DNA from 2 places in the Allorhizobium sp. nf9_anc genome. Region 2 is predicted to be linked to the other one. Evidence: predicted binding sites of a transcription regulator. Region 2 holds the regulator's gene; the other holds the start of a gene.
What was found. Region 2 encodes LexA, which represses DNA repair genes until DNA is damaged. Its sites were predicted from a motif close to TGTTCNNNNTGTGTTCNG; they were not measured.
Positions count from the first base shown of each region.

Region 1 (11,359 bases), 1.7 Mb from region 2:
TCCAGTTTCCCTGAGCAGATGCGGGCAAAGGCGATGCGGTCGCGGTGGTTGGGATCCATGTTGGCCTGGATCTTGAAAACGAAGGCCGTCATCTTGTCTTCCGCCGCGTGGACGGTGCGCGTATCGGCCACCTGGTCGCGCGGCGGGGGCGCATAGGCACCCAGCGCATTGATCAGATCGCGCACACCGAAATTGCGCAAAGCGGAGCCGAAGAAGACCGGCGTCATGTGGCCTTCGAGGAAGGCCTTGTGATCGAAGGGTCGGCAGGCTTCCTGCGCCAGTTCCAGCTCGTCGATAAAGGTGGCGCGTTCGTTTTCCGGCAGGTTTTCAGCCACGTTTCTCGGGCTGTTGACGGCGAGCGCCTCGACCTGCTTGTCGGAGCCACGGAAGGTGTTTTCGACCAGATTGTAGGAGCCGCAGAAGCTCTTGGAGCGGCCGACCGGCCAGGTGATCGGGGCCGTATCGAGCGCAAGCTTCTCTTCGACCTCGTCAAGGATCTCGAAGATATCCCGACTTTCGCGGTCCATCTTGTTGACGAAGGTGATGATCGGAATGTCGCGCATGCGGCAGACTTCGAACAGCTTCAAGGTCCGCGGCTCGATACCCTTGGCGGCGTCGATGACCATGACGGCGGCGTCGACGGCGGTCAGCGTGCGATAGGTGTCGTCGGCGAAGTCTTCGTGACCGGGCGTATCGAGGATGTTGAAGACATTGCCTTCATATTCGAAAGTCATGACCGAGGTGACAACCGAGATGCCGCGCTCGCGCTCGATCTTCATCCAGTCCGAGCGGGTCTGGATGCGATCCTTCTTGGCTTTCACTTCACCGGCGAGCTGGATGGCGCCGCCGAACAGCAGCAGCTTTTCGGTCAGCGTCGTCTTACCCGCGTCCGGGTGCGCGATAATAGCAAAGGTGCGGCGGCGGGAGACCGCCTCGGCGAGCGTTTCAGCCATATCTCAGGAATTCCTTGTGGTCGGGCGGTTATCTAGCGTTTCGAGGGCCAATATGCAATTGAGCGCGGTCAACAAAGGAATCTCGCCATGTCCTCCATCAGCCCCGAAATCCTCGGCCCCGTCCTGAACCTGAAGCGACTGCCGCATGGCGCGAGCCTCGACGTGCCGGCTTACGAGACGGCGGGGGCAGCCGGCATGGATCTGCGCGCGGCGGTCGGAGACGAAGAGCCAATGACACTTGTACCGGGTGCGCGGGCGCTGGTGCCGACGGGCTTCGTCATGGAAATCCCTCAAGGTTTCGAGGCGCAGATCCGGCCGCGCTCCGGCCTTGCCTTCAAAAACGGCGTGACCTGCCTCAACACACCCGGCACCATCGACAGCGACTATCGCGGCGAGGTGAAGGTGCTCCTGATCAATCTCGGCCAAGAGGATTTCTTGATCACCCGTGGCATGCGCATCGCGCAGGTGGTGATTGCGCCGGTGACCCAGGTCAGGGTGGCCGAGGTGACGGAGACATCCGACACGGCGCGGGGTGCCGGCGGGTTTGGCTCGACGGGGGTGTGAGGGCGCCCATGCCGGAAACGCTCGCGCTGCGGGAAGGCTACTTAGGAGATCCCGCGGCGTTTCAGGCGCTCGCGGATCTGCTCCAGGATATCTTCGGCATCGACATCTCTCTCCAGATGGCCCTGGGCGGACCTGATCCCACATCCATGCCGTTTGGCTACTTTGATCCGTCAGGACAGTGTGTTGCGAATTTCTCGGCCTTCTCGATGCCGCTCTTCGTCAATGGACGGGTGGTTCGGGCCGCTGGCTACCAGTCTGGCGCCGTGCGGCCGGACTATCGCGGACAAGGGCTATACCGGGCCTTGATGCAGAGGGCCTTCGACTGGGCGGAACGCGAAGGCTTCGAAGCCGGGATACTGCTGACGGACAAGCCAGGGCTTTATGAACCCTACGGCTTCCGGACCGTGCCGCAGTTCCGATTTCATGGTGCCGTTCCACATGCTGACTTGGCCGTGCTCATGGCGCGAGACCTCGACCTGAAGCAAGAGGCGGATCTCGAGAGCGTGCAGGTGGTGCTCGAGGCTCGGCAACCCGTCTCGGAGATCTTCTCTGTCGTGCGGCAAAAGGAGATGTTCCTGCTCAATGCCCACTTCGATCCGGACATCCGGCTGAGCCTGCTGAAAGAAGACGATGCGGTCATCGCCTGGAAGCCCCAGGGGGAAACGTCGCTGCAGATCCTGGATGTCGCGGCACGCCAGATCCCACAGCTCGGCCATATCGTGGCGAGCCTCGGGGCGCATTTTGAGCGGGCAGAGGTATTCTTCCCCGTAGATCGGCTCGGTTGGGACGGTGTGGCAACACCGCATCAAGGCGACTGTGTGCTCATGGTAAAGGGCCTGGACCTCACGTCCCTGGCTCGGCCCTTCATGCTCTCGCCGCTGGCGGATTTCTGAAGAGCGGCCTGTTCCGGATATTCAGCGCTGTGCCTCCGTCACCATGCGGATCGCGAGAGCCGCCAGCACCGTGCCCATCAACCAGCGTTGCACCACCATCCAGAACGGGCGGCCGGCGAGAAAAAGCGCGATGGTGCCGGCTGAGAGGGCAATCAGGCCATTGCCCGTCACGCCGATGATAATTTGCGTAAAGCCCAAAACCAGCGACTGGAGCAGCACACTGCCGCGCGCTGGATCGATGAACTGCGGCAGAAGCGACATGTAGAGTATCGCGACTTTGGGGTTCAGCAGGTTGGTGACAAGCCCCATGACAAAGAGCTTGCGGGGACTGTCGGCAGGCAGATCACGCACCTGGAAGGGCGAGCGCCCACCAGGCCTCAGCACTTGCCAGGCGAGCCATCCGAGATAAAGCGCGCCACAGAATTTCAGAACCTCGAAGGCGAAGGGAACGGCGAGCAGCAGGACGGTGATGCCGAAGGCTGTGAGAAGCATGTAGACGACAAAGCCGAGAGCCACGCCGCCCAACGAAATGAGGCCTGCCATGGGGCCCTGGCAGATAGACCGGGACACCAGATAGATCATGTTCGGCCCGGGCGTGAGGACCATACCAAGGCAGATCAGGCTGAAGGCAAGGAATGCGGGGAGGCTTGGCATGACATCGTTTCCTCACGGCGATTGATGCCTCCTAACGGCAACCGGCTGAGAGCCGCAATCGCGATCGTGTCACCGTTGCAAGTCTTTCCGCCCGAGATTAGGAATGGGCGAGGAGGAGCCCCCATGACACTGACGACCATCATCGCCTATTGCGGCGCCCTCTTCATTGCGGCTGCCATTCCAGGCCCCGGCATGACGGCGATCGTGGCGCGTGCGCTGGGCTCCGGTTTCCGCCCGACCTTCTTCATGGGGCTCGGGCTGATCCTCGGCGATCTCGTCTATCTGACCGCCGTCATCCTCGGTCTCTCGGTGCTGGCCAAGACATTCGTCACACCCTTCATCATTCTGAAGTTCCTCGGCGCGGCCTATCTCGTCTATGTCGCCTGGAAGCTATGGACTGCGGGCCTCGTTCCCCAGGACATCAAGGCGCAGAAGGCGATGCGCCCGGCGCTTTCCTTCCTGTCCGGCCTGCTGGTGACGCTCGGCAATCCGAAGACCATGCTCTTCTATGTCGCGCTGGTGCCGACACTCATTCCGCTCGAGGCGATCGGGCTTGCCGATTACATCCTGCTCGTCGGGCTGACCTTCATCGTGCTGATGGCGGTGCTCCTGCCTTACATCCTGCTGGCGGCCCAGGCGCGTGGACTGCTCAAGCGCCCTGAGGCGCTGAAGGTTCTGAACCGGAGCGCAGCGGGCATCCTGGCCGGCACGGCGGCCTATATCGCGGCGCGCGCCGCCTGAGTTTTCAAGGCATGCAACAAACCGACCGCGGGCGCTTTTCTCCTGAAGGGTCAAGAACGGGCCGGCGGCGGAGCAGATTTTTCCAAGGATGCCGCTCGCCGCGGCATGGCTATGCTGGAATGCACGGGGCACCGGGCGTAAGCTCACGCCAACCAAATCATCAGGGAGAGACACATGACTGAGCAGAAGAAACCCGGTCGCGGACGCGTCTATGGCTCGATCACTGAGACGATCGGCGACACCCCGATCGTGCGCCTCGACAAGCTGGCCAAGGAAAAGGGCGTGAAGGCGCATCTGCTGGCGAAGCTCGAATTCTTCAATCCGATCGCCTCGGTCAAGGATCGCATCGGCGTGGCGATGATCGAAAGCCTGGAAGCCCAGGGCAAGATCGTGCCCGGCAAGACCGTGCTGATCGAGCCCACGTCCGGCAACACCGGCATTGCGCTTGCATTCGCGGCCGCAGCCAAGGGCTATCGCCTGATCCTCACCATGCCCGAGACCATGTCGATCGAGCGCCGCAAGATGCTGGCGCTGCTTGGCGCCGAACTGGTGCTGACAGAGGGCGCCAAGGGCATGAAGGGCGCGATCGCCAAGGCTCAGGAACTGGCCGAGACGACGCCGGATGCCGTTATCCCACAGCAATTCGAGAACCCGGCCAATCCGGAAATCCACCGCAAGACCACGGCCGAGGAGATCTGGAACGACACCGAGGGCACGATCGACTTCCTCGTCTCCGGCATCGGCACCGGCGGGACGATCACCGGCACAGGCCAGGTTCTGAAGAGCCGCAAGCCGGAGATCAAGATCATCGCGGTCGAGCCGGCCGACAGCCCGGTTCTGTCAGGCGGCAATCCGGGACCGCACAAGATCCAGGGGATCGGCGCGGGCTTTGCGCCTGCCATCCTGGATACTCATGTCTATGACGAAGTGGTCACCGTGACCAATGACGAGGCCTTTGAAAACGCACGGCTCGTCGCGCGGCTCGAAGGCGTGCCGGTCGGCATCTCCTCCGGCGCAGCTCTGACCGCCGCGATCAAGGTCGGGCAGCGCGAGGAAAACGCCGGCAAAACGATCGTTGTGATCATCCCGTCTTTCGCCGAACGGTATCTCTCGACCGCCCTATTTGCAGGCCTCGGCGAGTAAGTTATCAAGGGAAGCGCCGGCGGTCGTCCGGCGCTTCCTCTATTGCGGGCGTCTCTTTCCCCGGTTAGATTGCCTCACAAAAAATTGATTTAGTTTTTCAAGTTCTCCCCGGGGGTCCATGCGCGCACTTCTTCACCGGCTGCCTGCCTTCGCTTCCGTCAAGGAGCAACTGTCGGCCGGCGGCCTGATTGCCACCTATGTGGCAAGCCTGATCGTCTTTGCGGTGGCGCTTGCTGTCCGCGCGTGGTTCGATCCCGTCCTACCGGCCGGCTTTCCCTTCCTCACCTTCTTCCCTGCGGTAATCATCTGCGGCTTCGTCTTTGGACTGCGCCAGGGGGTGCTCGTTGCCATCCTGTCGGGTCTGTCCGCCTGGTATTTCTTCATCAGCCCAGGGCGGTTCGACTTTTCCATGGGCACACGGCTTGCCATGGGTCTCTATCTCTTCGTTGTCACCACCGAACTGACGATGATCTATCTCGTGACCCGGGCCTATCGGCAGGAAATCGACACACGCGAGGAAATCCAGCGGCTGGCCGAGCAGCAAGAGGTGATGGCGCAGGAGCTTGATCACCGGCTCAAGAACATTTTCGCCACGATCAACGCGATCATCAGCCTCTCCCTGAAGAACGCCTCCAGCGCCGATGAACTCGCCGCACGGCTGCGCGACCGGCTGGCCGCACTCGGCCGCTCGAACCTTCTGCTACGGGGCCTGCGCGAAGGCGAGGACGCCTCGCTGCAGAGTGTCGTCTTCCAGGCGCTAGAACCTTTCGCCATCGTCGGCACCGCCCGGTTCGACGCGAGCGGCCCGCGTGTTCCGATCGGCGGCCAGACCGTGGTTGTCTTGAGCCTCATCCTGCATGAGCTCGGAACCAATGCTGCCAAATACGGCGCTCTCAGCGTAGCTAGCGGTCATGTCGATCTCGCCTGGTCGATCGACGCTCGTCCGGATGCCGACGAGCAACTCGTGATCACCTGGCGCGAAAGCGGCGGTCCGGTTCCCACCCCGCCGCTCGCCGGTGCGGGCGGGTTCGGCTCCACCTTGATGAAGCGCGTGATCGCCGGCGTGCGCGGACAGACCGAGATCAGCTATCCCGAAACCGGCGCCGTGATCCGCCTGACGCTGCCGGTCGACATGTTGCGCCCGACTGCCGAACCACCCTCAGACCAGCACTGACAAACGCCGGGCCCTGCACTTCGCGGCCTTCATGCAGCCGCCGTCATGCCGCCGCCGCGAGGCGTTCGGAAGCGATACGATAGGAGATGGCCTCGGCCAGGTGAATGCGCCCCAGCGTCTCCACGCCATCGAGATCGGCCAATGTGCGGGCGACCTTCAGCACCCGGTGATAGCCGCGCGCCGAGAAGCGGAATTTCTCGGCCGCATCGCGCAGAAGCTGCAGCCCGGAGGCATCCGGCTCGGCCAGCGTCTCGATCAGCGCCGTCGAGCAGCGGGCATTGGTGCTGAAGGTGAGACCGAGCCGCTCGAACCGATCCCGCTGGCGGGCACGGGCAGCCGCCACGCGTTTCGCCACATCGGCGCTGCTTTCGGCTGCGCGCGGCTTGATCAGGTCCGTCGCCGAGACCGCCGGGACGTCGATCCTGATGTCGATGCGGTCCATCAACGGGCCGGAAATGCGGCCCTGATATTCGGTCTGGCAGCGCAAGCCGCGGGCGCAGACATGTCCGGGCTCCCCCGCCATGCCGCAGCGGCAGGGGTTCATGGCCGCGACCAGCTGGAAATCGGAGGGGTAGGACACACGGTGATTGGCCCGGGCGATGATGCATTCGCCGGTTTCAAGCGGCTGGCGGAGAGCATCCAGCACGGGCGGCGCGAATTCCGGCAGTTCGTCGAGGAAGAGGATGCCGTGGTGGGCGAGCGATGCTTCGCCGGGTTTGGCCCTGAGTCCGCCGCCGACCAGGGCCGCCATGGTGGCGGAATGATGCGGCGTCCGGAAGGGACGGCGGTCCGACAGCTTGCCGCCGGAGAGCTGGCCAGCAATCGAATGGATCATCGAGACTTCGAGCAGTTCGGGCGCCGACAGCGGCGGCAGGATCGAGGGCAGGCGCGCGGCCAGCATCGACTTGCCCGAACCGGGAGGGCCAACGAAAAGCAGGTTGTGGCCACCAGCAGCTGCGACCTCCAGCGCGCGCTTGGCGCTTTCCTGGCCTTTGATATCGGCAAGATCAGGCAGATTGGCTGGAAGCGCCCGGATCGAGGGCTCGGGCCGGGACAGCACCTGGGTTCCACGAAAATGGTTGGCCAGCGCGATCAGGCTGCGCGGGGCGAGGATATCGATCTCGCTGCCGGCCCAGGCGGCTTCCGCGCCGCTGTCGCCCGGGCAGATCAGCCCCTTGTCCATGGCATTGGCGCTGATGGCAGCAGGCAAGGCGCCCGCAATCGGCGCGATGGTGCCGTCGAGATTGAGCTCACCGATGACCAGATAGCCGGACAATGCATCGCCCGGGATCGCGCCGAGGGCAGCCATGAGGCCCAGCGCGATGGGCAGGTCGAAATGCGAGCCTTCCTTGGGAAGGTCCGCCGGTGCGAGATTGACGGTGACCCGCTTGGCCGGCAGGGCAAGGCCCGAGGCGTGCAGCGCCGCCTGAACACGCTCGCGGCTTTCCGCCACCGCCTTGTCAGGCAGGCCGACGATCTGCATGCCGGTCTTGCCGGGCGCAACCATGACCTGAACCTCGACGGGCACGCCCTCGATGCCCTGGAATGCAACCGTACTGATACGCGCTACCATCGCCCGCCCTCGCCGATCGACCTTTAGTCGCCAATGCAACTTCATATTGCGTGTGGCGACAGGAACAATCTCGCATAAGAGGCATTGGAGCGCAAGAACATTTGCGGAACATACGCATCTTCAGATAGGCGTGCGGTTGCATCCGGTTGAGCAACCGGAACAACCGCTGTACTTCCAAAGAGGATTCAGAGCGTTAGGCGCGCTTGCGCTCGATCGCATCCCAGAGAAGGGCTGCGATGTCGGCGCCGCCGAACTTCTTTACTTCCCGCAATCCGGTCGGCGAGGTGACGTTGATCTCGGTCATGTAATCGCCGATGACGTCGATGCCGACGAGCAGGAAGCCGCGTTCGCGAAGCGCTGGGCCGATGCGGGCGCAGATCTCCCGCTCGCGTGCCGTCAGCTCTGTCGGCTCGGGCCTTCCGCCGGCATGCATGTTGGAGCGGGCATCGTGTTCGGCGGGCACGCGGTTGATCGCGCCGACAGGTTCGCCATCGACGAGGATGATGCGCTTGTCGCCCTTGCGCACCGCCGGCAGATAGCCTTGAGCGATGAAGGGTTCGCGGAACATCTGGCCGAACATTTCCATCAGCGAGGAGAAGTTGCGATCGTCGCGGGTCGAGTGGAAGACGCCAGCGCCACCATTGCCGTAGAGCGGCTTGAGGATGATGTCGCCCTGCTCTTCCCGGAAGCGCGCGATCTCGGCCGGGTCCCTGGTGATCAGGGTGGGCGGCATCAGGTCGGCAAATTCGGTGACGAAGATCTTCTCCGGTGAATTGCGCACCCAGGCCGGATCGTTGACGACGAGCGTCTTCGGGTGAATGCGCTCAAGCAGATGCGTCGCGGTGATATAGGCCATGTCGAAGGGCGGGTCCTGACGCAGCAGGATGACATCCATCGTCGAGAGATCGATGCGCTCGGGCGCGCCGAGGGTGAAGTGGTCGCCCTTGACGTCGCGCAGTTCCATCGGCTCGACGGTGGCAAAGACCTTGCCATCGCGCATCGAGAGTCTGTCGGGCGTGTAGTGGAACAGCTTGTAGCCGCGTGCCTGGGCCTCCAGGCTCATGGCGAAGGTGGAGTCGCCCGCGATGTTGATCGTGGATACATGGTCCATCTGGACCGCGACATTGGTAATCTTCGCCATGTGGTCTGTCTCCGTTCGGAAGTCTCGGAGATTTAGGCCGTGCGGCGGGCGATAGCAACGCCGCGCGGCCTCAATTTTGCTGAAGGAGCCTTCAGATCAGAGTGCCGAATATTTGCCGCGCCGCAGCGCATTGCGGATGCGGTAGAGCGTGGCCAGCGGCTCGGGGAAGGGTTTGCGCAGGAAGGCAACCTTGCGGACGTAAGTGTCCACCCGCCAGGTGGACCAGGTGCCCTGGCGGAAATAGGCGATGTCGCCGGCCTTCAGCAGACGCTGAACGCCGTCCTCGGCGGTGACGTTCACCTCGCCCTCCTGGATGACCACGGTCTCGTCCCAGCCGAAGAACCAGCGGAACTCGCCAGCGGTGCAATCCCAGACGGCCGTCAGGCTCGCCTCGTCGCCGCTTTGTGAATGCTCGCCAATGCGGGCGAGCGGGGTGCCGCGGATGATCCAGTCCGGATTGATCGGTGCAGCCTTGAATGCCAGATGATCACCGTTGGCGGCGATCACGGGCGGCTGGGCGTCGCCACGGCGGTTCGGCGCCGCCAGCGCCACGCTCGCCATTCCCGCCAGAAGAAGCTTCAGAGCCATCATTTCCCCCTTAAAAGTCGCTGCGGACGTTAGCAGCAAGCTTCTAAGGACGCGTGTTCCCGATCGCTAAAATGCTTCGGATCTGATCAGGCCAGGACCGGGCTTCGCTCGGCCACTGCGGTCTCGGCAGCGCCATCGCGTGCAATGGCTTCAAGGCGTCGACCGGTGTCGAGCGCGAAGAAGTGCAGACGCTGCGGCGCAATGCGCAGGGGCAGACGATCACCGAGCGGAACGTTGGAGCCGAGAACGGCGGTCAGAGGCTGATTGCCGACCAGGCCATGGACCAGACGCTGGGCACCCAGCTCTTCGACGTAGTCGATCGCGAGGTCGAACATCGTGTCGTTTTCGCTGGCGACGACCAGATCTTCCGCCCTGATACCGACTCGGACCTCGCCCTGAGGCCAGGCACCGCTCAAGGGAATGCGTGCGTCGCCGATTGCGAGCTCGGCTCCGTCGATGTGGCCTTCAACGAGGTTCATGGCTGGCGAGCCGATGAAGCTTGCGACAAACGTGGAGGCAGGGCGGTTGTAGACTTCAAGTGGCGTGCCGATCTGCTCGATGCGACCGCCGTTCAGGACCACAAGGCGATCGGCCAGCGTCATGGCTTCCAGCTGGTCGTGGGTGACGTAGATCGCGGTGGTCTTCAGCCGCTTCTGCAGCTTGCGGATTTCGCCGCGCATCGTGACACGCAGCTTGGCGTCGAGGTTCGACAGCGGCTCGTCGAAGAGGAAGACCGCCGGCTTGCGGACGATGGCGCGGCCCATGGCGACGCGCTGGCGCTGGCCGCCCGAGAGAGCGCGCGGCTTGCGATCAAGATATTTCTCGATCTCCAGCATCTTGGCGGCTTCCGCCACGCGGGCTGCGATTTCTGTCTTCGGCGTGCCGCGGTTCTTCAGGCCGTAGGCCAGATTGTCGTAGACGGTCATATGCGGATAAAGCGCATAGTTCTGGAAGACCATGGCGATGTCGCGATCCGCGGGCTCGACCTCGTTGACCACGCGGTCGCCGATCGAGATCGTGCCCTGCGAGATCGCTTCCAGGCCGGCGACCATGCGCAGAAGCGTGGACTTGCCGCAGCCGGAGGGGCCGACCAGCACGATGAACTCGCCGTCCTCGATCTGGATGTCGACGGTATCGACAGCCTTAGCGCCGCCCTTGTCGTAGATCTTGGAGACCTCGGTGATGTCGATGGACGCCATGGTCGGCACTCCCTTTACTTGTCGGTTTCGGTGAGGCCCTTGATGAACCAGCTCTGGAACACCACCACCACGATAACGGGGGGCAGGAGTGCGAGCACGGCCATGGCAAAGGCTTCGTTGTAATCGGGGATCTGCGAGCCGACCCAGACCTGCAGGATCTGCTTGATGCCGCGCATCAGGGTGTAGAAGCCCTCGTCCGTGGTCATCAGCATGGGCCAGAGATACTGGTTCCAGCCATAGACGAACATGATGATGAAGACGGCGGCGATCATGGTGCGCGAGAGCGGCAACAGGATATCGATGAAGAACTTGAACGGACCGGCACCGTCGATGCGGGCCGCCTCCAGCAGTTCGTCCGGCACCGACTTGAAGAACTGGCGGAAGAAGAAGGTGCCGGTGGCAGACGCCAGAAGCGGCAGAATCAGGCCCTGGTAGCTGTTCAGGAGCGAGAGTTCGCTCATGACCTTGTAGGTCGGCATAATGCGCACTTCGAGCGGCAGGAGCAGCGTGGTGAAGATCAGCCAGAAGGCGAGTGTGGCAAAGCGGAAGCGGAAATAGACGATGGCATAGGCCGCGAGCATCGAGAGCACGATCTTGCCGATCGCGAAGCCCAAGCCCAGGATCAGCGAGTTCATCGCCATGGTGAGCCCGGTTACCTGGCCAGTGAAGCCGCCGGACTTGAAAAGGACCTTGTCATAGGTCGTGGCGAAATCATCGCCGATCGAGAGCATCAGGC
Region 1 is NZ_CM150481.1:3,488,083-3,499,441, forward strand. Features, by position in the region: gene AC02Y0_RS16995 (peptide chain release factor 3) at 1-953, opposite strand, end outside; gene dut (dUTP diphosphatase) at 1,041-1,517, shown strand; gene AC02Y0_RS17005 (GNAT family N-acetyltransferase) at 1,526-2,410, shown strand; gene AC02Y0_RS17010 (LysE family translocator) at 2,432-3,064, opposite strand; gene AC02Y0_RS17015 (LysE family translocator) at 3,188-3,805, shown strand; gene cysK (cysteine synthase A) at 3,980-4,948, shown strand; gene AC02Y0_RS17025 (HWE histidine kinase domain-containing protein) at 5,067-6,122, shown strand; gene AC02Y0_RS17030 (YifB family Mg chelatase-like AAA ATPase) at 6,166-7,695, opposite strand; gene gshB (glutathione synthase) at 7,889-8,836, opposite strand; gene AC02Y0_RS17040 (cupin domain-containing protein) at 8,933-9,424, opposite strand; gene AC02Y0_RS17045 (sn-glycerol-3-phosphate import ATP-binding protein UgpC) at 9,511-10,623, opposite strand; gene ugpE (sn-glycerol-3-phosphate ABC transporter permease UgpE) at 10,638-11,359, opposite strand, start outside.
Region 1: the regulator LexA is predicted to act here: its motif matches at 7,789-7,806, upstream of AC02Y0_RS17030 (YifB family Mg chelatase-like AAA ATPase).

Region 2 (11,359 bases):
CCGTTGCGCCACCAGTTTGTCGAGCTCGGCTGCGCGCTCCTTGCGAACACGCTCGAATTCCTGACCGGCCCTGAGGCCATAGTCGCCATGAATGGAATGATAGCCGAAATAGGACAGGAAAGCGATTGTGACGGCGGGGAGAACGAGACGACCGTATTTCTTCTTTTTGTGATGTCTGGTCCACATGCCGACAAATGCCCTGAAACGCGAAACTGAAATTCCCGTTCAGATTAGCGGGCATGTCTTAACCGATCGTTGACCCTGTTCCACACCTGAAAGAAAAAGCCCGCGCCGGGGAACCGGCACGGGCTTTCAGAATGGATGCGAAGGCGATCAGCCGCGCAGGATGGAAGACCCTGCGTAACGCGCCTGCGGGCCGAGCTCTTCCTCGATGCGGATCAGCTGGTTGTACTTGGCGGTACGGTCGGAGCGGGCAAGCGAGCCGGTCTTGATCTGACCGCAGTTGGTGGCAACTGCGAGATCGGCGATCGTGGAATCCTCGGTTTCGCCCGAACGGTGCGACATCACGGCTGTGTATGCAGCGCGATGTGCGGTCGAGACGGCATCGAGGGTTTCCGAGAGCGAGCCGATCTGGTTGACCTTGACCAGGATGGAGTTGGCAACGCCCATCTTGATACCGTCGCGCAGACGGGCCGAGTTGGTGACGAAGAGATCGTCGCCTACGAGCTGGACCGTCTTGCCGATCTTGTCGGTCAGAGCCTTCCAGCCATCCCAGTCGTCTTCTGCCATGCCATCTTCAATCGAGAAGATCGGGTACTTGGCAGCCAGTTCCGCGAGGTATTCGGCCATGGCTTCCGGCTCAAGCGTGCGGCCTTCGCCTTCGAGAATGTACTTACCGTCCTTGAAGAACTCGGTCGAGGCGCAATCGAGTGCGATGTGCATGTCTTCGCCCGGACGGTAGCCGGCCTTTTCGATCGACTTCATGATGAAGTCGAGGGCTGCCGGAGCCGATGCGAGACCGGGGGCAAAGCCGCCTTCGTCACCGACATTGGTGTTGTGGCCGTCGGCCGCGAGCTGCTTCTTCAGCGTATGGAAGACTTCCGAGCCCATGCGAACGGCGTCGCGGATGGTGTCGGCGCCAACCGGCACGATCATGAATTCCTGGAAGTCGATCGGGTTGTCGGCATGGGCGCCGCCGTTGATGATGTTCATCATGGGAACCGGCAGGACGTGGGCGTTCGGGCCGCCGACATAACGGTAGAGCGGCAGGCCGGAAGACTGGGCTGCAGCCTTGGCGACGGCGAGGGAGACGCCGAGGATCGCATTTGCACCGAGGCGCGCCTTGTTTGGCGTGCCGTCGAGCTCGATCATCAGGTTGTCGATCTGGATCTGGTTTTCGGCATCATGGCCGCCGATCGCATCATAGATCTCGCCGTTGACGGCTTCGACTGCCTTTTCGACACCCTTGCCGAGGTAGCGCGAGCCACCGTCGCGCAGCTCGACGGCTTCATGCGCGCCGGTCGAGGCGCCCGAGGGAACAGCCGCACGGCCCATGCTGCCGTCTTCGAGGTAGACGTCGACTTCGACGGTCGGGTTGCCGCGGCTGTCGAGAATCTCGCGGCCGATGATGTCGGTAATGGCGGTCATGTTCGCTCCCTGTAGACGGAAATTGGACAAGGCTCCGAAGGCCGATCACCGGGCAAGAAGCCACCGGACCCGCCTGTGAGTCATCCTCTCTTATCCGATGATCGGGAAAATACAATGACGGATAGGGAGCGGAATGAACGAAATCTAATCGATTTAAACTGCAACTGCCTACGGCGCTTCCGGTTCAACCGATTGAAGCGCCGCGGAAGGCCGATCAGGATGCCTTGGCGATCTCGTCGAAGGCGATGAGTTTTTCCAGGAGCCGGCGCATGTCTCCGATCTTCACCATGTTCGGACCATCCGAAGGCGCATTGTCCGGGTCCTGGTGAGTCTCGATGAAGAGACCGCCGACACCCACGGCGACTGCCGCCCGGGCAAGCGTCTCGACGAATTCGCGCTGGCCACCGGAGGAGCCGCCCTGCCCGCCCGGCTGCTGCACCGAGTGGGTGGCATCGAAAACAACGGGCGCGCCCATGGCGGCCATGATCGGCAGCGAGCGCATGTCGGAGACGAGCGTGTTGTAGCCGAATGAGGCGCCGCGTTCGCAGAGCAGCACATTCGGGTTGCCGGAACCGGTGATCTTGTTGAGGACGTTCTTCATGTCCCAGGGGGCGAGGAACTGGCCCTTCTTGACGTTGATCGCGCGACCGGTCTTGGCGGCAGCAACAAGCAAGTCTGTCTGGCGGCAGAGGAAAGCCGGGATCTGCAGGATGTCGACGGTCGGGGCGACCGCAGCGCACTGTTCTTCGGTGTGGATGTCAGTGAGAACCGGAACGCCGAATTCCTTCTTGATGTCGGCGAAGACTTCCATTGCCGTTTCCAGGCCAATGCCGCGCTCGGCGGACAGCGAGGTGCGGTTCGCCTTGTCGAAGGAGGACTTGTAGACGAGGCCGAGGCCGAGTTCGCGGCAGAGCTCGACGAGCTGGCCGGCGATCATGAAGGCGTGATCGCGGCTTTCCATCTGGCAGGGACCTGCGATCAGGGCGAAACGGCCCTTCTGCGAGAAGACGGCCTTGCCCGCGCCTTCACCGACCACGACTTCCGAATTGGGAGAAACGCTCATTTCAACTCCTCGAAGGCGAAGGTCACGCCTTGCCCCTTTTCCGGCGCGACAACGAGGCGCGCGCCCGTTTTGTGATAGTGGACGCCATTAGCAGCGAGGCAGGCTTCTGTCACGCCGAGATCAGCGGTGGAGATGACCACCGCTGCACCCAGGAGACCACGCTCTGAGAGGGGAAGATCCTGGCCGTAATGGGCGAAGAAGCCTTCGGGCGTCAGAACATCGACGGCCGCATTGGCGGTTTCGATCGAGAGGCCGAAGGAGTGGGCGGTGACGTCGCGCTGCTCAAGCACCATTTCCAGCAGATATTGGAAGTCGCTCGGGTTTTCCTCGACCAGAACGATCCGCTTTAAACCCGTCGACCCATTTTGATGGACAGTCAGGGCGCCGCGATCAGCGGGAAGCGGGTTCACGCGCTCACAGGCAAAGGCGAAGAAATCCGGCGCCCTCAGATCCGCTGCGAAGGCAAGTCGAAAGGCGCCTTCCGCCGTTCGACCATCAGGGAAGCGAAACTGGCGCGCGAATTCGAGCAAGGGACCGGCGCTCTGCCCCTCGGCGTGGTAATGCGCATCATCGGCTGCCGCATCATCGGTCTTGACGACGAAGGCAGAAAGCCCCTCACCGCGACGAAAGCGGAAGGCCTGGTCGCGCGCCACAAAGACATTGTTGTTGCGCTGCGCCTCCAGGCAATCCTCGCGACTTCCGACGGCGAGCGGCTCAAGATAGGTGTCGTCGGCGAAGAAGACGCAGGCGTTCTCTGTGCCGAAGGGATGGCGCGCGTCGGCGGCGACCGTGAAGCCGAGCTGGTTCAGACGGTTTCGGCCGGTCTCTAGATCGACCACGGGCAGGACGAGGTGATCGATGGCGCGCGGCGCAGACATGGGATGGGACATGACTTGTCTCTGTTTCAGAAGCTAGATTTAGGAATTGTTCGGTCGGCTTGAAAGGGCCTCGACCGCCTTGCGCAGGGCATCGATCTCCTCGCGGGTCTCACGCAGTTCCTTTAGGACCTGCTCATCGATCTTGTGGTGCAGCGCCAAGACCTCGATCTCGGCCTTCAGGTTGATCTCATAATCCTTGGCCGCCATGAAGCGATCGCGCTCCGTCTGACGGTTCTGGCTCATCATGATGATCGGCGCCTGGATGGCCGCCAGCATGGACAGAATGAGGTTCAGAAAGATGAAGGGATAGGGGTCTAGCGCGCGCGTCGAAAGAAGGACCGTGTTGAGGAATACCCAGGCGACGAGGAAGAGCATGAACCCGATGATGAAAGCCCAGGATCCGCCGACCCTCGCGATCGCATCCGCGAGACGTTGGCCGAAGGTGGCGCCGGCTAGAAAGTCCTCGCCGGCATTGGTCGAGACCGTCCGGCGTTCGCGCGCCTTGCTCAACACCTTCTTCTCGGCCGAGGTCAGGTCGGCGGTCTGCTTGCCCAATACAATCTTTTCGATGTCTTTCAGCATATCCCACTTCCCGAAAGGGTCTCACGGCATGCGAGACGTCTTTTTGGCAGCGCCGCGCGCCGATCCTGTCTTGTTGCCAAGTTTCATCTCGGGCTATCGCATTTTCTCACCGGCTCTTCACGGAAATTTATCCACTTGCGGAACACAAATGGAACATATAGTGTCTGTTCTGGATTTGTTTCACCCTAAGGGGCTCCACATATGCTGACGCGCAAGCAACAGGAACTGCTTCTCTTCATCCACGAACGGATGAAGGAATCGGGTGTCCCGCCGTCCTTCGACGAGATGAAGGATGCGCTGGACCTCGCATCGAAATCCGGCATCCATCGACTGATCACGGCTCTCGAAGAACGCGGCTTTATCCGCCGCCTGCCGAACAGGGCTCGTGCGCTCGAGGTGATCAAGCTCCCGGAAGCCTATACGCCGAGCCTGCAGCCGCGTCGCGGCTTTGCGCCTAGCGTGATCGAGGGCAGCCTCGGCAAGACGCCGCCACCAAGCCTCACCAAGCCGCCGGTGGAAGAGAGCAGCTCGTCTGTGTCGGTCCCGGTCATGGGGCGAATCGCGGCCGGTGTGCCGATCTCGGCTATCCAGAACAATACGCATGACATCACGGTGCCTGCCGAAATGATCGGCGCTGGGGATCACTACGCCCTTGAGGTCAAGGGTGATTCGATGATCGAAGCCGGCATTCTCGACGGCGATACGGTCATCATTCGCAATGCCTCGAATGCCAATCCGGGCGACATAATCGTAGCCCTCGTCGATGACGAGGAAGCAACATTGAAGCGCTTCCGCCGCCGAGGCGCCTCGATCGCGCTTGAGGCCGCGAACCCGGCTTATGAAACACGCATCTTCCCGCCGGATCGCGTCAAGATCCAGGGCAAGCTGGTGGGGCTTATTCGCCGCTATCATTGATGTCGGGTATGGGGTCCGCTAGCGGCCGTTTCATGCCGCGGCTGAATGGTTCAGGCGCTAGGTGCTCTATATCGGCCTGTCCGGTTCGCCAGTCATAAAGGCGGTGCGCGGTCCAAGGCCGCGCCGCCCCCTCGAAAGAAGTTTTGATCGCCAGGCCTTGCGGCATGTTTGCGATGCCTGAGATCTCGATAGCGCCAGTGGCCCTCAGGCTGGTCTGCGAGAAGAGAACCGCACCGGATCGGCAATAGGTTTGCCGGGTCCTCGCGGCGAGGACGACCAGATCGGCGCGGTCACACGCTGCGCCGAGAAGTTCGGAACGGTCGACCGTCATCAGTGTTTTTCCGGATATCAGCTTCAACGCGCACGCCTGACTTATGCAGACGAAGCGGCTGGTCTCGGCCGAGGTGATCAGGCGGTCGAAGATCGCTTCTGCTTCCTGTTGCTGGACATCCGTCCATGTCTCGCCCAGGCGCCAATCGGGTGACGGCGGCAATGGCCCGAGCTCAAGCATCAGAGGCGGCACGGGCTTGTCGATACCGAGGACGGGCTGCCACTGATCGAACAGGAAGGCCGACGGCCGCGTGCGGTTGGTGGCGAGGCTGGCACCTCGGTCTTCCCCTGTCCAGACGGCCACGAGGCGTGCGTCTTCGCTGATCAGCACGTCGCTTGGCTTCTCCGGCGGTGCCCACCATGTTGCAGCGACGGTAATAGCGATCAACGCCGTGCCTGCATGGCGAAGGCGCGTGCGCAGGAGCGTCAGCAGCAGCATCCCGGCGACCGTGCCGATCAGGAACGAGGCCGGCAATCGCGGGAAAACGTAGCCTCCACCCCATCCGGCCACGGTGTGTGCGACCAGCAGCACCAGTTCCAATCCCTGCCCCATCACCCAAAAGAATGGCGCATCGAGACCAAGCGGCATCATCAGCATGGCGATGAAGCCGGCGGGCATGACGACGATTGAGATCAGGGGCATTGCAGCGAGATTGGCTTCGAGGCCGTGAGTCGAGAGCCGGTGAAAGTGGGTGATGGCAAAGATCGCCGTTGCCATCCCGCCGATGAGGGAGGTCGCAAGCGTACCACCGACAAATGTGGCGCTTGCCGCTGCAATCCGCATGCCGACAGACCGCGCAGGCGGAAGGATCGCGCGCGGCCTTGCCCGCCACCCGGCATAGCCCGCGATCAATCCGGCGGTCGCCGCAAACGACATCTGGAAGCTCGGCCCCATGACGGTGGACGGTTGGACACAGAGGATGGCAACCGCCGCCAGGGCGAGATTGCGCAGGCTGATGGCGGGCCGGTCGAAAAGCACGGCCGTCAGCATGATTGCTGTCATCAGATAGGCTCGGAGCGCCGAGACCTGATAGCCGGAGATCAGAACATAGCCGGTCGTCGCGATGAGCGCGCCCACCGCCGCGATCTTCTTGATCGGATAGCGCTGGGCCAGAACAGGCACGAGGCTGAGCAGGCCACGCAAGCCGACGAAAAAGATACCGGCCGCAAGCGCCATGTTGAGACCGGAGATCGCGGTGATATGCGCAAGTCCCGAGACCCGCAGCGCCTCTGTCGCGTTCTCCGACACGGAGCGACGCTCGCCGGTGATGATCGAGGCGGCGAAGGCTCCGGGGTCTCCGGGAAGGACTTCGCGGATGCGATTCGAAATGCGGTCTCTGAGCGAAAACAAAGCCGCATCGAAGCGTGCAGCGAGGCCCACGGCATCCCCCTGCCCTCCCGGCTCCAGCTTCGGTGGGCCGAGAAAGAAACCAACAGCACCGATTCCGGCAAAGTAGCTCTGGAAGGCAAAGTCGTTGAGACCCGGCAGGGCCGGACCGGACGGGGGAGAGAGCCGCGCGCGGCCAGTAAGGCGCTCCCCGATCGCGGCCGGCACATGCTTGCTGCGGGCAAGCAGGTTCACACGTTCGGGCGGGCGCCGCACCGTTGGCTCGACCGTCTGCAGGATCCGCATAGTGTAGCGCCATTCGCCGGCTGCGCCCTGCTCCCTTCGCTCGACGATCCCGCTCACGGTTGTGACGAGCGGCTGGTCAAGGATCACAGTCGACAGTCGGCGGGTCTCCCACTCCGCCAGCAGCATCCCGATGACAGTCAGACATATGCTCCAAAGGAGGATGTGCGAGGCGGTGTGTCTGAGCGACCGCACGAGTGGGATCGAAAGCACGGTGAGGATGGAAAAAAGAACCCAAGCAGAAGGCGGGCTCTTGACGGAAAACCAGATTGCAGCGCCTGCGCCCAGGCAGACCGGCACGAAGAGGAAGAGATGCCCATGGCGAACCTCGTCCGTTGTGCACTGCCTGATATGAAGCCCAATCCGCCCCAGTCTATTGCGGCTGCGGACCACGGCTCCGGATGCTGTAGGTCGATGCGCGGGCAGCTGATCGATGGCACGCGGCAGATCCCTGCGGGCCAGCGTTTCGCCGGGCCCTGCATGCCCTACCCCCTGTCTTTCTGCCACGTCGACCATTCGGTTCGTCCGAGCGAAGCCACCCCATCCGGGCACAGGATAGGCGAAAAGCGAGAGCAATCATAGCGTGCGCGAAGGGGTGATTCTGCTGCCTATCCGGGCTTTAAACGATTAGAACCGATCGGTTCGATTGTTGCTGTTTTCGCGACGCACAATTTGCCCTTTGGATAGCTTGGCATTAACTTCGGTATCATATAGCTACATCGACACGCTTAACCGATGGCGGCTTTTTTGAGACGCCTTCCCGCCAATACCGGAGGATCAGCATGACGGACAAAAGCGCTTCTTTGAAACTCGGTGACAAGACGGTCGACCTGAGCGTCAAGGCCGGAACGATCGGCCCAGACGTTATCGACATCGCGGCCCTGTACAAGCACACGGGCACGTTCACCTACGATCCGGGCTTTACGTCCACGGCCTCCTGCGAATCCAAGATCACCTATATCGACGGCGACGAAGGCACGCTGCTGCATCGCGGTTACCCGATCGAACAGCTCGCGGAAAAGGGCGACTTCCTGGAAGTCTGCTACCTGCTTCTTTACGGCGAACTGCCGACGGCAGCCCAGAAGAAGGACTTCGATTATCGCGTCACGCACCACACCATGGTGCACGAGCAGATGAGCAAGTTCTTCTCCGGCTATCGCCGTGACGCCCATCCGATGGCGGTCATGGTCGGCACGGTCGGCGCACTCTCCGCCTTCTATCACGACTCGACCGACATCACCGATCCGCATCAGCGCATGGTCGCCTCGCTGCGCATGATCGCGAAGATGCCGACGATCGCTGCGATGGCTTACAAGTATCACATCGGCCAGCCCTTCGTTTATCCGAAGAACGATCTGGATTACGCCTCGAACTTCCTGCGCATGTGCTTTGCCGTGCCTTGCGAAGAATACCAGGTCAATCCGGTTCTGGCGCGCGCCATGGACCGCATCTTCATCCTGCATGCCGATCACGAGCAGAATGCATCGACCTCGACCGTGCGCCTCGCCGGCTCGTCGGGCGCCAATCCGTTCGCTTGCATCGCAGCCGGCATCGCCTGCCTCTGGGGCCCCGCTCATGGTGGCGCCAACGAAGCCGCCCTCAACATGCTGATGGAAATCGGCTCGGTTGACCGTATTCCGGAATATATCGCCAAGGCCAAGGACAAGAACGACCCGTTCCGTCTCATGGGCTTCGGTCACCGCGTGTACAAGAACTATGACCCGCGCGCGAAGATCATGCAGAAGACCATGTACGAGGTCCTCGAAGCGACCGGCCATGGCGATGATCCGCTGATGAAGGTGGCTCTCGAGCTCGAGAAGATCGCGCTCAACGATCCCTACTTCATCGAGAAGAAGCTCTACCCGAATGTCGACTTCTATTCGGGCATCACGCTGCGTGCGCTCGGCTTCCCCACGACCATGTTCACCGTTCTCTTCGCGCTCGCCCGCACCGTCGGCTGGATCGCACAGTGGAACGAGATGATCGAAGATCCGCAGCAGCGTATCGGCCGTCCGCGCCAGCTCTACACCGGCGCGCCGCAGCGCGACTACAAGGCGCTCTCGGAACGCTAAGACGCTTACATCGCAATCTTTGGAGAAGGCCGGCTCAGTCCGGCCTTCTTTCGTTTCAGCTGACGCCTTTGCGCTCCGGACAGTCGGATGCGATCAAACTCACCGTGATGGCTGCGCATTTCGCCGCTAAATGCCTTCATTTCCCGAAAGGTTTGTTCTAAGGAAGTCAACCTGCTTCGTCCCGGACGAAGGTTTACAATGAGGTTCATGCGTCCCGATGCTCGTCATTCTGCGAAAAGCTTCCCAAACCATCTTTGCCAAGATCTTGCTTCTGTTGCTCGTCGTTTCCTTCGGCGTGTGGGGCGTTTCGGCATCCCTGTTCAGCAACACGTCGGACACCGTTGTTGCCGTGGGTGATCAGACTGTGTCGTCCAGTGACTTTGCTTTCGCCTATCAGCGGCAGGTCTCGGACATGAGCAGCCGGTTTGGAATGCAGCTCACCACCGAGCAGGCCCGTGCCTTCGGCATCGAGTCCCAGGTGTTTTCGCAGCTTGCAGCGGGTGCTGCGCTCGACCAGCTCGCCTCGGACATGAATCTCGGTCTTTCACAGGATCGCCTTGCCCAGCTGATCGCCGATGATCCGGCGTTCAAGAATGCAGCCGGAAGCTTCGACCGGGCGCTGTTCTCGTCGCGTCTTCGCAATGCGGGCCTCAGAGAAGACGACTACATCCAGGAGCGCTCGCGTGTCGCAATCCGCAGCCAGATCGTCGACGCCACCGCAGACGGCTTCGTTGCGCCGAAGGTGCTTGTCGATGCGCTGAAGGCCTATCGCTACGAAAACCGCGACATCAACTACCTGCTGCTGACCAACGCCAATATCGAACCGGTCAAGGCGCCTGACGATGCAACGCTTGCTGCCTGGTTCGAGACGACCAAGTCGGGCTACCGCGCGCCGGAATATCGCAGCTTCAACTATGTAAAGCTGGAGCCGGCCGACATCGCCGACACGGCGTCGATCACGGACGAGCAGATCCGCGAAGACTATGAGCGCCGCAAGGCGACCTACGAGATCGCCGGCACCCGCACGATCGAACAGCTTTCCTTCGAGAACCGTGAAATGGCCGAGGCCGCCCTGCAGGAACTGCAGAACGGCACCAGCTTCGACCAGTTGGTCACTGACCAGGGCAAGACCGCCGGCGACGTGTTGCTCGGCGACTTCACCCGTGACCGTCTTCCCGATCCTGCTCTCGCCGACGCGGCCTTTGCCGTAACGGCCGAAGGCGGCACCACGGCCGTTGTCGACGGAGCGCTCGGTCCGGTCATCCTGCGCATTACCAATATCAAGGAAGGTCGCACCCAGAGCCTCGACGAGGTCCGGGAAGAAATCCGCGCGGCACTCGCCGAATCTGCCGCGATCGCCGACATCACGACGGTGCATGACCAGTTCGAAGACCTGCGCGCCGGTGGCTCGACGCTCAAGGAAGCGGCAGAGCAGCTGAAGCTCCAGTCCTCGTCCGTCACCGATATCGATCGCCGTGGTCTGGACAACCGCGAGACGGAAGTTGCCGGCATTCCGGAACGTGACAAGCTGCTGACCGAAGTGTTCCGCACCGATGTCGGCGTCGAGGCACTGCCGGTAAACCTCGGCAGCAACGGCTTCATCTGGTTCGAAGTCACCGATATCAAGGCCGAGCGTGATCGCGAGCTTTCCGAAGTGCGCGAAAAGGCCGTGACCGACTGGACGGCGGAGCAGCAGCGCATTGCGCTCGGCGCCAAGGCCGAGAGCCTGCGCAAGCGCATCGCTGACGGAGGCAAGCTGGAAGAGATTGCCACCGAACTTGGGCTTGTGGTTGAAAGCAAGGCCGGCATCACCCGCCGCAGCGATGATGCCGTTCTCGGCACGACCGCAATCACTTCCGCTTTCTCCGGCCCGCAGGGCACGGTAGCGACGGCCTCGGGTGCAGACCCGTCCACGCAGATCCTCCTGACGGTCACTGCCGTTCGCGATCAGCCGACCGGCGGCGTGCCGCTCAACGAAGACGAGCAGATCGCACAGGTCGCCAATGCGGCCGGTGACGACATCCTCGATCAGATGGTCGGCCAGCTGCAGTCGGAATATGGCGTGACGATCAATCAGGCGCTGGCCCAGCAGGCCATCGTCCGGTAAGCGCCAGCCAGCGGGGGAGCTGCAGAATGTCCGGGTTGAAACCCTTCATCGCCAAGATCGCCACGCGCCAGCCGCTCACGCGGCAGGAGGCGAGCGACGCCTTCGAGATCCTAATGTCGGGCGAAGCCAGCATGGCGCAGGTCGGCGGCTTCCTCTTGGCTTTGCGCGTGCGCG
Region 2 is NZ_CM150481.1:1,766,408-1,777,766, forward strand. Features, by position in the region: gene AC02Y0_RS08370 (FtsB family cell division protein) at 1-186, opposite strand, end outside; gene eno (phosphopyruvate hydratase) at 334-1,608, opposite strand; gene kdsA (3-deoxy-8-phosphooctulonate synthase) at 1,823-2,671, opposite strand; gene AC02Y0_RS08385 (VOC family protein) at 2,668-3,561, opposite strand; gene AC02Y0_RS08390 (DUF1003 domain-containing protein) at 3,589-4,131, opposite strand; gene lexA (transcriptional repressor LexA) at 4,333-5,046, shown strand; gene AC02Y0_RS08400 (ComEC/Rec2 family competence protein) at 5,027-7,522, opposite strand; gene gltA (citrate synthase) at 7,789-9,078, shown strand; gene AC02Y0_RS08410 (peptidylprolyl isomerase) at 9,296-11,185, shown strand; gene trpD (anthranilate phosphoribosyltransferase) at 11,212-11,359, shown strand, end outside.